Regions from separate parts of the Thiomonas sp. OC7 genome, predicted to be linked through region 1. Evidence: predicted binding sites of a transcription regulator. Region 1 holds the regulator's gene; the other holds the start of a gene.

Region 1 (5,959 bases):
CTAAGAGCAGCCCCTTCAACGAGGGTTTTGCCTACAACCGCCTGGCTGTGCCGCAGCCGGTAAGCCCGTCGGACAAAATCGTGGTGTACGAGTTTTTCTGGTACGACTGCCCGCACTGCGCCGACTTCGACCCCCTGCTCGAAGCCTGGCAGAAAAAACTGCCCGCCGGAGTGGTGCTCGAGCGCGTGCCCGTCGCTTTTTCTCCCCAGTTCGTGCCGCAACAGCACCTCTACTACGCACTGAAGGCGCTGGGCAAGCTCGACGATGCGATGCAGGCCAAGATTTTCAACGCCATCCACAAACAGCACATTCCTCTGGGCACGGCCGATCAGATGGCCAACTGGCTGGCACAGCAGGGCATTCCCAAAAAAGCGTTCCTGGATGCCTACAACTCGTTCGGCGTGAATGCGCAAGTCCGGCAGGCCACGCAAATGGTGACGGACTATCAGATCAGCGGGGTGCCGACCATGGCGGTTCAGGGCACTTACACCACTTCTGCGGCGCTGCCTGAAGCCAACAACAACAAGAAGGTGCTCGAGGTCGTGGACTACCTGATCAAGAAGGTGCAGGCGGAGAAGAAGTAAGCGCGTCGCCCTGTCACATCTCAACACTGCCCGCAGACCGCGGGCAGTGTTTTTTGAGCCCCGCAAAATTGCTGCGAAATCGCCTGAACTGGCCCTAGAATGGCCCGACTAAAGCAAAACCCATGCCGATGAAACGAGTGGCCCGAATCCTGTTGTTGACCCTGCTGTGTGCGCCGAGCTTGGCGCTGCCCGTGCTTGCGGCGCAGACCGACCGGAACCACCCGATTCACATCGAGGCCGACGCCATGCGCTACGACGACGTGCACCAGACCAGTGTGTTCACCGGCAACGTGGTTGTCACCAAGGGTTCTCTGGTGCTGCGCGCCGCCACGGTCGATGTGCGCCAGGCGCCGGACGGCTATCAGTACGCGACGGCGATCGCCGCGCCGGGCCAGTTGGCTACCTTCCAGCAACAACTCGATACCGCGCCCGGCCAGCCCACGCAAACCATGGACGGCGCCGCGCAGCGCATCGAATACGACGGCAAGACCGATGTAGTGACGCTGCGTGGCCAGGCCATGCTCAGCCGACTGATCGACGGCAAGCTGGCCGACCGCAGCCAGGGCAATGTGATTGCCTACAACCAGATCACCGATGTGTTCACCGTCGAAGGCGGTGCGCAGGGCGCCACGGCCACCAATCCTGGAGGGCGGGTGCGGGTGATGTTGACGCCGCAGCCCGCCGCCCCGTCCGCGCCGACGGCGCCCAAATCGCCTCCCGCGCTCAAAGTCGCCCCGAAGCTGGGGACGCAACCTTGAGCGTCCAGCCGCATTCCGCTGGGCAGACCGTGGTGCGGGGTGGCCTGGAGCCCGTCGCCCCGGCGGAAGCCGCGCGCGTGCCTTCAACTCCGTCGTCCCGCGCGGCCACCGGCCCCGAGCTCGACGTTCAGCATTTGCAGAAACGCTATGCCGGTCGGCAGGTGGTGCGCGACGTCAGCTTCAGCGTGCGCTGCGGCGAGGTGGTCGGCCTGCTGGGGCCGAACGGCGCGGGCAAGACCACGTCGTTCTACATGATCGTCGGCCTGGTGCGACCCGATGCGGGGAGCATCCACATCGACGGCCAGGACGTGAGCGATTCTCCGATGCATCGCCGTGCGCGCATGGGGCTGTCGTATCTGCCGCAGGAAGCGTCGATCTTCCGCCGCATGACGGTGGCCGAGAACGTGAGGGCGGTGCTGGAGTTGCAGCGCGACGCGCAAGGGCGCCGCCTGGGCAAGGCCGAAATCCGCGAACGCGAAGATCATCTGCTGCGCGAACTGCACGTCGAACATCTGCGCGACAGCCCCGCCCCCGCGCTTTCGGGCGGCGAGCGGCGGCGGGTGGAAATCGCCCGCGCGCTGGCCACGCAACCGCGCTTCATCCTGCTCGACGAGCCGTTTGCCGGCATCGATCCGATTGCGGTCATCGAGATTCAGCGCATCGTGCAGTTCCTGAAAGAGCAGGGCATCGGCGTGCTGATCACCGACCACAATGTGCGTGAAACGCTAGGCATCTGCGACCGGGCCTGCATCATCAGCGAAGGGCAGGTGCTGGCGCAGGGCGATCCGCAATCCATCATCGACAACCCCGCGGTACGCAAGGTGTACCTCGGCGAAAACTTCCGCATGTAAGCCGCGATGAAGCCGTCGCTGAACCTGCGCCTGTCCCAGCATCTCGCACTCACGCCGCAGTTGCAGCAGTCCATCCGGCTGCTGCAACTCTCCACCCTCGAACTCACGCAGGAAATCGAGGGCCTGCTCGAATCTAATCCCTTCCTCGAACCTGAAGATGAGCAGGAGGCGCCCGCTGCCGCGCCGACATCCGAGTCGCCACCGCCTTTGGCGCTCGACCCGTCTCAGACATCGGTCGAAGGGCATGACGCAGCCGCCGAGCCCGCCGCTGAGTTGCAACTCGACACGCAGGACTGGACGGCCAGCAGCGGCGAAACCGATCACGGTGCGGATACCGATGCCGATGCCGACTCCTGGGTCAGCTCAGGCCAGTCCGCCAGCGGGGGTGACGACGACGAATTCAGCGCGCTCGACATCGCCTCCGAACACATCGATCTGCGCGACCACCTGCGCGGTCAGTTTGCCGGGCTTGCGCTGAGCCCCACCGACCGCGCGGCTGCAGAAGCCATCATCGACTCGCTCGACGACGACGGCTACCTGCCTGACACCCCGCTGGAACTGGCGCAGGCCCTCGCCCCCGCGGCAGACGCCGAGCAGCTCGAAGACCTGGCCGATGCGCTGACCACGGCCATGCGCCTGATTCAGAGCTTCGACCCGGCCGGTGTTGCCGCCCACGATTTGCCCGACTGTCTTTGCCTGCAGCTTCAGCGTCAGGCGTCTTGTCCCGTGCGCGAACTTGCCCTGCAGATTTGCCGCGGCGGTCATCTCGATCTGCTGGCCAAGCGCGACTGGCGCAAGCTCGAACGCCAGCTCGAAGCCGATGAAGCCGCGCTGCGCATGGCGCAGCAACGCATCGCCCAACTCGACCCCCATCCAGGCAGCGCCTTCCGCCGCGATGCCGCGCAGGCCGTGACCCCCGATGTCATCGCCCGCAAGACCCCGCAAGGCTGGATGGCGCAGCTCAACCCCGAGGTCATGCCCCGGCTACGCGTGAACCAGATCTATGCCGACGCCATGCGCCGCGCACGCGACAGCGGCGGCGCCATGCAGGGACAGCTTCAGGAGGCGCGCTGGTTCGTGAAAAACGTGCAGCAGCGTTTCGAGACCATTCAGCGCGTGTCGCAGACCATCGTCGAGCGCCAGCAGCGTTTTTTCGACTTCGGCCCCGTGGCCATGCGGCCCATGGTGCTGCGCGAAATTGCCGACGAGCTCGGCCTGCACGAATCGACCATCTCGCGCGTGACCACGCAGAAATTCATGCTCACGCCCTTCGGCACTGTCGAGCTGAAGTATTTTTTCGGCTCTGGCCTGAGCACCGAGGCCGGGGGTAACACCTCATCCACCGCGGTACGCGAACTCATCCGCCGCCTGGTGGCTGAAGAAGACAGCGCCAAACCCCTGTCGGACAGCGAACTCGCCGAACGCCTCACGCAGCAAGGCGTGCAGGTGGCGCGGCGCACCGTGGCCAAATACCGCGAAGCGCTGCGCATCGCCCCGGCGAATCTGCGCAAGAGCGGCTAAGGGCCCGCAGCCGCAAGCGGAGCCAGTCGCTCACCTTGCGCTAAGTCGTCCTCTCCAGAATGCCGGGGTCGCGCCGCACGCGACGCCACAACAACGCAAACGGTATTCAGGGAGTTCATCATGCAAAACGCAGTAAAAGCCGCGCAGCCCGGTTGGGCGCTGGCGGTCAAGGTTCCGGTCGTCATCACGCTTTACTTCTGGCTGATCAAAATCATGGCCACCACGGTGGGCGAAACCGCCGCAGACTATCTGGCGGTGGATCTGCATCTGGGCCTGGTCGCCACCAGCGCGGTGATGACCCTCTTGTTCATCGGTGTGCTGGCGGCGCAGATGCGCGCCAGCCGTTACGTTCCCTGGCTTTACTGGTTGACGGTGACGCTCATCAGCGTGGTGGGCACCTTGCTGACCGACAATCTGACCGATCAGTTGGGCGTGCCGCTGCCGGTGAGCACCGCCTTGTTTGCGGTGGCCTTGCTGGCGACGTTTGCGATCTGGTGGGGCAGCGAGCGTGACCTGTCCATCCACAGCATTGCCACGCCAAAACGAGAAGGGTTTTACTGGGCGACGATTCTGTTCACCTTTGCGCTGGGTACTGCCGGAGGCGATCTGGCCGCCGAGCGGCTGCAACTCGGCTATGCCTTGTCGGCCTTGCTGTTTGGCGGCGCCATTGCGCTGACGGCAGCGGCCTACTACCTCTTCAAGGCCAGTGCCGTGACCACGTTCTGGATCGCTTACATCCTCACCCGCCCGCTGGGTGCGACCTTGGGCGACTGGTTGTCCAAACCCGGTTCCGAAGGAGGGCTCGGTCTGGGAACCATGGGCACCAGTGCCCTGTTCCTGGTTGCGATTCTGGCCCTGGTGATTTACCTCACTGCGACACGGCGGGACCAGTTGCAGAGAAGTTCAAGCCCAGGTTCAACCGCAAGTTCAACGCTCTCCTGACTTCCCGCGGGCGGCTTGGAGCGCGCGCTGCAAGCCGGTGCGGGCCTGCTTGAAGGCATCGCGCATGGCCTGTTCGCTGAACGCGTTGGGCTGTGACGGCGGAGTGGTTGGGTCGCTGATCATCCAACGCGCCAGCCGGTAGGTGTCGAGCGCTTTGCCTAGGTCGGTTTGCAGGGCGCTGGTGAGTTTGAGCCAGGCTTTGCCTTCGTCGCCCAGCGACTGGCCGATCCAGGGGGCCAGCCATTCCAGCGCATAACGCAACTGCTTGGCGCGCAGGCGCAGGGCGTGCAGCGCGCTCCAGGGGGCGTCGATCGGTGTCGCGGCGAGGCTGTCCCAGATGGCCAGCAGTTCGGCCCAGCGCTGCGGGTGCAAATGCAGGTCGTCGCGGTGGAAGCGCAGAAGTCGCCGGGCCAGTTGTTCGGTGGACGTCTCGGCGGCAATGATCTGGCCGCCGCTCCAGCACTCGGACCAGCGCGTCTGCGCCAGCAGCACGCGGCCGAAGCGGGCGCTGCGCAGATAGGTCAGCAGGGCTTGAAGACGCGCCTCGCGGCGCTGGGCGAGACCGTCGCGCACGGTGGCTGGTGTGCTGTCGGGCGCGCTGGCCTGTTCAATGCAGACGTCGACATCGCGCACCGCGCCTAGCAGTTGTCCGGCCCAGCGCCATTCGTCGCGCAGCCAGCGGCAGGCCGCGCGTTGCGACTTCGGTCCCGTGGTCTGAAGCAGCCGCAGCAGCACCCGCAGTCGGCGCAACTGCAGCCGCATCTGGTGCACGGTTTCGGGCAGGGCCTTGTCGTGCAACAGATCGGCGCCCACGGCGATGACGGCGGCTGCCTGCTGCAGCACGTCGGCCACGGCCTGCCCGCCCTGTTCATGCGGAGGCAGTTCGCGAGCGAGCGCGGGCAGTTGCAGCGTGGCGGCGCCTGCGGCAATCGCTGCGAGCTGAACTTTGCTGATGGGCGAGATCCACAGCGGCAGGTCTTGCGCCAGCGTCCACGCGAGTTCGAAAGCGTGGAGCCAATGGCCGCTGATGAACTCGATCTCCAGTTCGCTGATCAAGAGGCTGGGCGAGAGTGGGGTGATGCCGCCCAGCGCCTGGCCGTGATCGAGGCAGACCTCGAGTTGCGAGCCTTCCCAATCGACCCACCATAGGGTGCGCTGCACCCGGGTGCCGAGCACCGCCTGCAACTGGCTGGCGAGCGCATCGAGGTCGCCCAGGCGGGCCAGCGGCGTCTCGCTCAGGCGTTGCAGCGACGCGGCGTCGGGCGTGTCGGCGTCGATGTCGAACTCCCATTCGCCGCGCGCG
Region 2 (5,959 bases), 2.2 Mb from region 1:
GCAGACGATGTCGCACAGATCGGCGACAAAGCTGTTGCGGATGCGGTACGTCACCGACTGGCCGCTCCTCGACCGATCCACAATGCCGATCTGGTGCAGTTGGCGCAAATGCAGGGACGTGTTGGGCTGGCTGCTGCCGATCCGGTTGGCAATCTGCTGCACGTTCATGTCCTGCTCGCGCAGGTGGCAGACGATGCTCAATCGCATCGGGGATGACAGGGCGGCGAACAATTCGGCAGCGGCCTCGAAGACCGCAGTGGCGTCATCCTCCCGCGTGCCGAGAGGCCTGCGCAAGGTTTGTCCGCCCAAACCCGTGTTGCTGCCCATGTCGCGGGCAAAAGGAAGTTGGTAGCGCATGCTTGGCGGTGTGGGAAGACGGGAACTCCCTGAGAGATTGTGGGCGGTTATGCCAGCCGAGGCCTCTTTCAATGAGACCTCGGCTGGTCCGCCCTCTGGCCTACGGGCTTACTTCAGACTCAAAATCCACTCGACCAACTGCTTGGCCTGCGCCGGGGTGACATCGGCGTTGGCCGGCATCGGCACCTGACCCCAGGTGCCGACATGGCCATGCATCACGGCATTGACCAGCATTTGCTCGGCACCGGGCTTGCCAGCGTATTTCTCGGCCACGGCCTTGTAGGAGGGGCCGACGATCTTGGCGTCCACCGCATGGCAGCCCAGACAGTTCTTCTGCTTGGCCAGAGCCATCATGTCAGGGGCGGCCCAGGCTTGGGCAGCGAACAAGGCCAGGGATGTGCACAAAAGAAGTTTGTTCATCGTGTTCCTCAATTTTGATGGCTTGACATGGAATGCACTGACTCCCGCATTCAAAAAATGGGCTCCAGGGTAGGAGCCCAAGGAACTGCCGCCCGAGGAGGAGGACAGCGGTTCCCCCAGGCCATCTCGGCCTGGGGGAATGGGGGCGATTCAAACCCCGTACATGCGGCTCTTGGTCGAGACCGTACGTTTCCAGTCGGGCATCGAGCCGACCCGACGAATGTCGGCCCAGGTTCCCTTGTGGTACTCGAGGAAATGCACATCCGTTGCAGTGGTCACGACGGAACCCACGACCCCTTTGGGAGCGCCGAAGACGACGAAGGACTGGTTGGGCTTGATGGTCGGCTCCGGGTAGGCCATGGCCATCGTGGTGCCGTAGTCGTTGTAGATTTCGACCACATCGGTCGGCTTGACGCCGAGGGTCGCCATATCCGCAGGATTCATCTGGATCACCGCCATCGGGTAACGGTCCATGATGAAGGGGTCGTATTGGTTGTTGTACCAAGACTGCCAGACTTCGTTGAACCGGCCGTTGTTGATCCAGAATTTGTACTTGGCCTTGACCTCGGCTGCCTGTTTGAGCCAACCATCCCACTTCGCTGGAAAGACCTGGATCTTGCCATTGGGCGTGTCGAACTTGTCGTCGGGATAAAGCGTCGGCGAACCCAGCAGCTTGTCTCCATCAACCTGCTTGATCGGCATCTGCACGCCGTTGTTGCCAGCTTTGCGCAGCAGTGCATACGTGGCCATGTAGCCCGTGGCGTAACCCTCGCTGTCGATTTTGGGCGCGCCCGGTCGACCGACCTGGCGGAATCCATCATTGAAGGCATCTTCTGGGGTTGTCCACTCGAAACCTTCGAAGCGCTTGGCCATCTTGGCATTGCCTTCGGCCTCGTACATCACGCGAATGGTGTTGGCGATACGCGCGGCGGTCAGACAGTCGGGCAAGGCTTCGCCTGGGGGATCGATGAACTTCTCGGACATGCGCAGGCGGCGCTCACCGTTCATCGAGGTGTGGTTCATTTCTCCCGGCAGAGCACCCGGAAACATCACATGGGCCGCCTCGGCAATCATCGTGGGGTAGATATCCATCATCCCGACAAACAACCCGCCCTTTTGCGTTGCCTTGTAGATGACGTCCACCATCTCCTTGGGCGTGGCGCCACGGGCCTGGCCCATGGCCTGTTTGACGATCTGACTGCGGCGAATGACGGCTTCGCGCAGAGCCTGGGCATTGTTGGTGGTCTGGAATGTGTTGCACGCCCAGAACGTCATCATCTTGCCCTTGCCATTGATGAGGTAGGTATCAACCTCGATCAACTTGTCATGGCGCGGAATGGGAAAGTCGGCGGCCGGATAGCGGGACTTGGGTTCCGGATATGGGGGCCGTGTGTAACCTTCCTGGTGACCGCCCATGCGCACCCAGCCTGTCCCACGTCGGCTGCCCACATTGTGCGTGGCCACGACAACGGCACCGATGGCTTGTTCAGTGACGTAGTTGTTGTTGCCACAGATGATGCCTTTCTCGAAGGCATGCATGGTGCGTGGCTGCTTACCCGGAGCCTTGGGTTTGTAGCTCCACTCCGCAGCCTGCTTGATCTGCGCCACCGGAACGCCGGTGATGCGACTGCACTCGTCCAACGACATGGCGTTGGCCTTGACGGCGGCCTCGAAACCTTCCGTATGCTTGGCGATGAAGTCCTTGTTGATCCAGCCTTGATCGACGATGTAGGTCAACAAGCCATTGAACAGGGCGCCATCGCTGCCAGGATTGATCGCCAAGTGCAGAACCTGATCCTTGGCCAGATCCTCACAAATCGAAATCGACGGATTGCGACGCGGGTCGACGAAGATGAATTTGCCCGGACCGACCGGTTCGCCGGGGAACATTTTCTTCTTCTTGTCCACCGTGCCGCCCTGCAGATTGGGCAGCCAGTGCACGAGGAAGTAGTTGGTCTGGTTCTCGTAGGGGTTGTTGCCGATCGACCAGATCACGTCGGCGAGTTCGGCGTCTTCGTAGCTGTTGTTGAGCTCGAATATGCCCATGTCACGGTTGCCGAAGCATTCGGAGTTGTACGCCGGACGGTTATGGATGCGTACCGTCGGGGTCTGGATACCGGTGAAGATCAGCTTGCCGGTGCCCCAGGTGTTCTCGAAACCTCCACCGGCGCCCCCGTGATCAAACATGGCCACAGCGATTTCGTCTGGACCATCTTCGTCCAGAATTTTTTTGACCATGCCACTATAAACTTGGAGGGCGTAGTCCCAGGAGGTGTCCATCCATTGGTCACCATAGTAGACACGGGGGTGAAGCAGACGCTCTTTGGTGAGGCCATCTGCGTTGTAGAAGTAGGACGCCATTTTGCCCCCGCGGGTTGAGCTCAGCCCCTGGTTGACGACGCAGGCCTTGTCAGGCACGATCATGACGGCTTTACGCTTGCCGTTCTTGTCGGTCAGGACATTGGTCATCGCCGGGGTCATGATGGTGGCGAAGGGCGGAAGCTGCTTGCGAAAATCAAGCCCCAGCGCGTTCTGGTGGGGCGCTCGCCCGCCCTCGCGGTCGGCATCCCAGGTGTAGGCGTGGTAGCCACAGCCCACGATGCAGAAATGGCAGGTCAAATTGGTTTTTTGCGCATCTGCCGGCGGCAGCGCGACACGATCCTTGAATTGCGACATGGTGTTCGTCTCCTGACGGTGATGGGCTTACAGCACGTTGGCCTGGCGGCCGTAGATCAGGCCGGTGACGGCCACGGCGCGAACACTGTCGGAGGCCGGGTCGTACTCGAGTTGGATTTGCGGCAGATCTTCGGTCGCCTGGCCGCAGATCATCTGACCCGACTTCTCGGGATCGAACATGCTGTAGTGACAGGGGCACTTGAAACGCTGCGTGGCCGGGTCGTACATCAAGGGGCAGCCCATGTGGGTGCAAAGATTGCTGTAAGCGACGATGTCGCCGTCCGGGCCAACACCGCCGGCCACGCGCTGGCCCATCTTGATCGCCACACAGGGCGAATCGGCGTCCGGGTAGCTGAACGACACCGGGGTGTTGGCCTGCATCGCCTTGGCCTTGCCCACCGCGGTTTTCGGGTAGGGCAGCACAGCCATGCCGGCTGCCGCCTGAATCGCAGCTTGGTCACCGCCTGCGGCCATTGCGGAGCCGACCGGGCTGACGGCAGCGCCCACGCCTGCTACGCTGGTTCCGGCGACTTTGAGAAAAATGCGACGCGATACTTTTTCGGTCATGATGCCTCCTCGGGGTTGTTGTGAAACGCTCAATCGCGCTTCATGCTTTTGCAATGGACGTGCCAGCTTCGACCCGAGCGCCGTGATCGTGCCGAATCAAGCACTTGCGTCTCACGGCGACGGCGCGCACCGCCAATGGCGTTACCGCCGGGTAACGCGCCAGTTCGTGAGCGTTTCGTTTTCGTAACGCAGAGGACGCCACCATGCACCGCCGAACCCTTCTCGCCGCCGCGACCTGCAGCGCCGTATCCAGCGCTTTCGGGCAAAGTCCTGCGCGTAGCGGCAAGCCGCCGTTCCGCTTCGGCGTGACCGACGTGTTCCTGCACGACGGCGCGATCCACCTCTGGCAGCAGTTCCTGCAGGTGCAGCTCGGCGGGCCGGTGCAGATCATCCAGAAGTCGAGCTACCAGGAAGCCCTGGAAGCGCTGCGCTCGGACGAAATGGAGGCGGCATGGATTTGCGGATTTCCCTATGTCGTGGCCAAGGGTTTCGTGCGGCTGTGCGCACAGCCCGGCTGGCACGGGCAGCCTTGGTACCAGAGCTACCTCATCGCTGCGGCGCGGCGCACCCAGGCGCACTCGATCCGCGACCTGCGCGGCGACGTGTTTGCGTTCGACGATCCGCTGTCCAACTCGGGTTATCTGGTGCCGGTGGTGGCGCTGCGCGCGCTCGGCCAGACGCCGCAAAGCTTTTTCCGCGGCACCTTCTACACCTACTCGCTGCACAAGGTGGTGGAGGCGGTGGGAAGCGGCCTGGCCGATTCGGGCACGGTCGACGGCTACATCTGGGAGGTGCTCAACCGGCGCCAATCGCAGGCGGCGTTGAAAACGCGCATCGTCGCCAAATCGCAGCGCTACGGCTTTCCGCCCATCGTCACGCGCAAGAACCTCGTTCCCATGCTACACATGCGCCTGCAGCATGCCTTGCTCTCGGCCAAGGACGACGCGCAAGGCCGGGCCTTGCTGCGCAGTCTGGATCTGGAAGACTTCCTCGCGCCGCAGGAAAGCTGGTTCGGCGGCATCGCCGAGCTCGCGGCGATTCTCGACGGCACGCATCCGCCGATTCCCCTTTCCGCCATTTACGAAACCGCATGAACGCGGCATCACACGACCTCGCGATCGCACTCGACACGGCGCAGCGCCCGGACGCGGTGCCTCGGCAGGAGCGCGCCACCTGGAAAGGCGCCCTGCTACTGCGCCTGCCCTTGATCGCGGCAACCCTGGTCGCCCTCACCGCGCTGCTGATGGCCGCGGGGCTGGGTCTGCTGACGCGGCAGTATCTAATCGAGGACGTCGACGCCGGCGCGTTCCAGGCCATGGCAGCGTGGAACAAGAGTCTGCCAACCTTGATTCAACAAGACAACGTCTGGGCCGCCTACGAGGCGCTGACCTCCGTCGCCGGCGACCAGGTCGATTCGCCGCCGCACAGCGCCTCGATAGCGGTGCTCATCGGCCCTGGCGGGCGGGTGTTCGCCAGCTCCGACCCCACGCTGTTCCCCACGGCCAGGCCGCCGGTGTGGACACCCCTGTGGGCACCGGGTTCGCTGCAGGTCAGTTCGCCCTTGAGCGTGGCAAGCACCCATCCGGGGCTGTCGCCCCCGATCCAAAGCGGCAACTGGCGCATTTACGTCAGTGCCCTGCGCGCCGATTCGGACGCGGGGGTCGGCACCCTGGTCTATGCGGTGAGCGACGCCCTGTACCGCCAGCGCCTGCGCTCGATGACCCGCTGGATCACCGCGATCACCCTCTTGGCCGTGGCCGTGTTCGTGCCCATCGTGTGGATGCTCACCCGTCGCATGCTCGCCCCGCTGGTGCGCCTGCAGGAATCGATGCGCCGCAACGGCGACGACACCCGCCGCATCAGCGCCGAACTCGCGGCCCGGCGCGACGAAGTGGGCGCGCTCGCCGCAGCCTTCGCACGGCTGCTGGAGCAAGCAGAA

Evidence for each region. The regulator sigma-54, encoded in region 1, starts transcription at its own class of promoters, with help from an activator protein. The targets are predictions, from matches to a motif close to TGGCANGNAANCTGCTTT.
Region 2: the regulator sigma-54 is predicted to act here: its motif matches at 4,068-4,085, upstream of BIO17B3_RS17235 (arsenate reductase (azurin) small subunit).

What each region holds. Positions count from the first base shown of each region.
Region 1 covers NZ_LR131953.1:1,426,583-1,432,541, reverse strand. Annotated here, with positions in the region: gene BIO17B3_RS06880 (thiol:disulfide interchange protein DsbA/DsbL) at 1-584, shown strand, start outside; gene lptA (lipopolysaccharide transport periplasmic protein LptA) at 707-1,342, shown strand; gene lptB (LPS export ABC transporter ATP-binding protein) at 1,420-2,193, shown strand; gene BIO17B3_RS06865 (RNA polymerase factor sigma-54) at 2,200-3,714, shown strand; gene BIO17B3_RS06860 (hypothetical protein) at 3,835-4,656, shown strand; gene BIO17B3_RS06855 (CHAD domain-containing protein) at 4,642-5,959, opposite strand, start outside.
Region 2 covers NZ_LR131953.1:3,581,897-3,587,855, reverse strand. Annotated here, with positions in the region: gene BIO17B3_RS17250 (metalloregulator ArsR/SmtB family transcription factor) at 1-357, opposite strand, end outside; gene BIO17B3_RS17245 (c-type cytochrome) at 466-777, opposite strand; gene BIO17B3_RS17240 (arsenate reductase (azurin) large subunit) at 928-3,453, opposite strand; gene BIO17B3_RS17235 (arsenate reductase (azurin) small subunit) at 3,481-4,020, opposite strand; gene BIO17B3_RS17230 (PhnD/SsuA/transferrin family substrate-binding protein) at 4,224-5,114, shown strand; gene BIO17B3_RS17225 (HAMP domain-containing sensor histidine kinase) at 5,111-5,959, shown strand, end outside.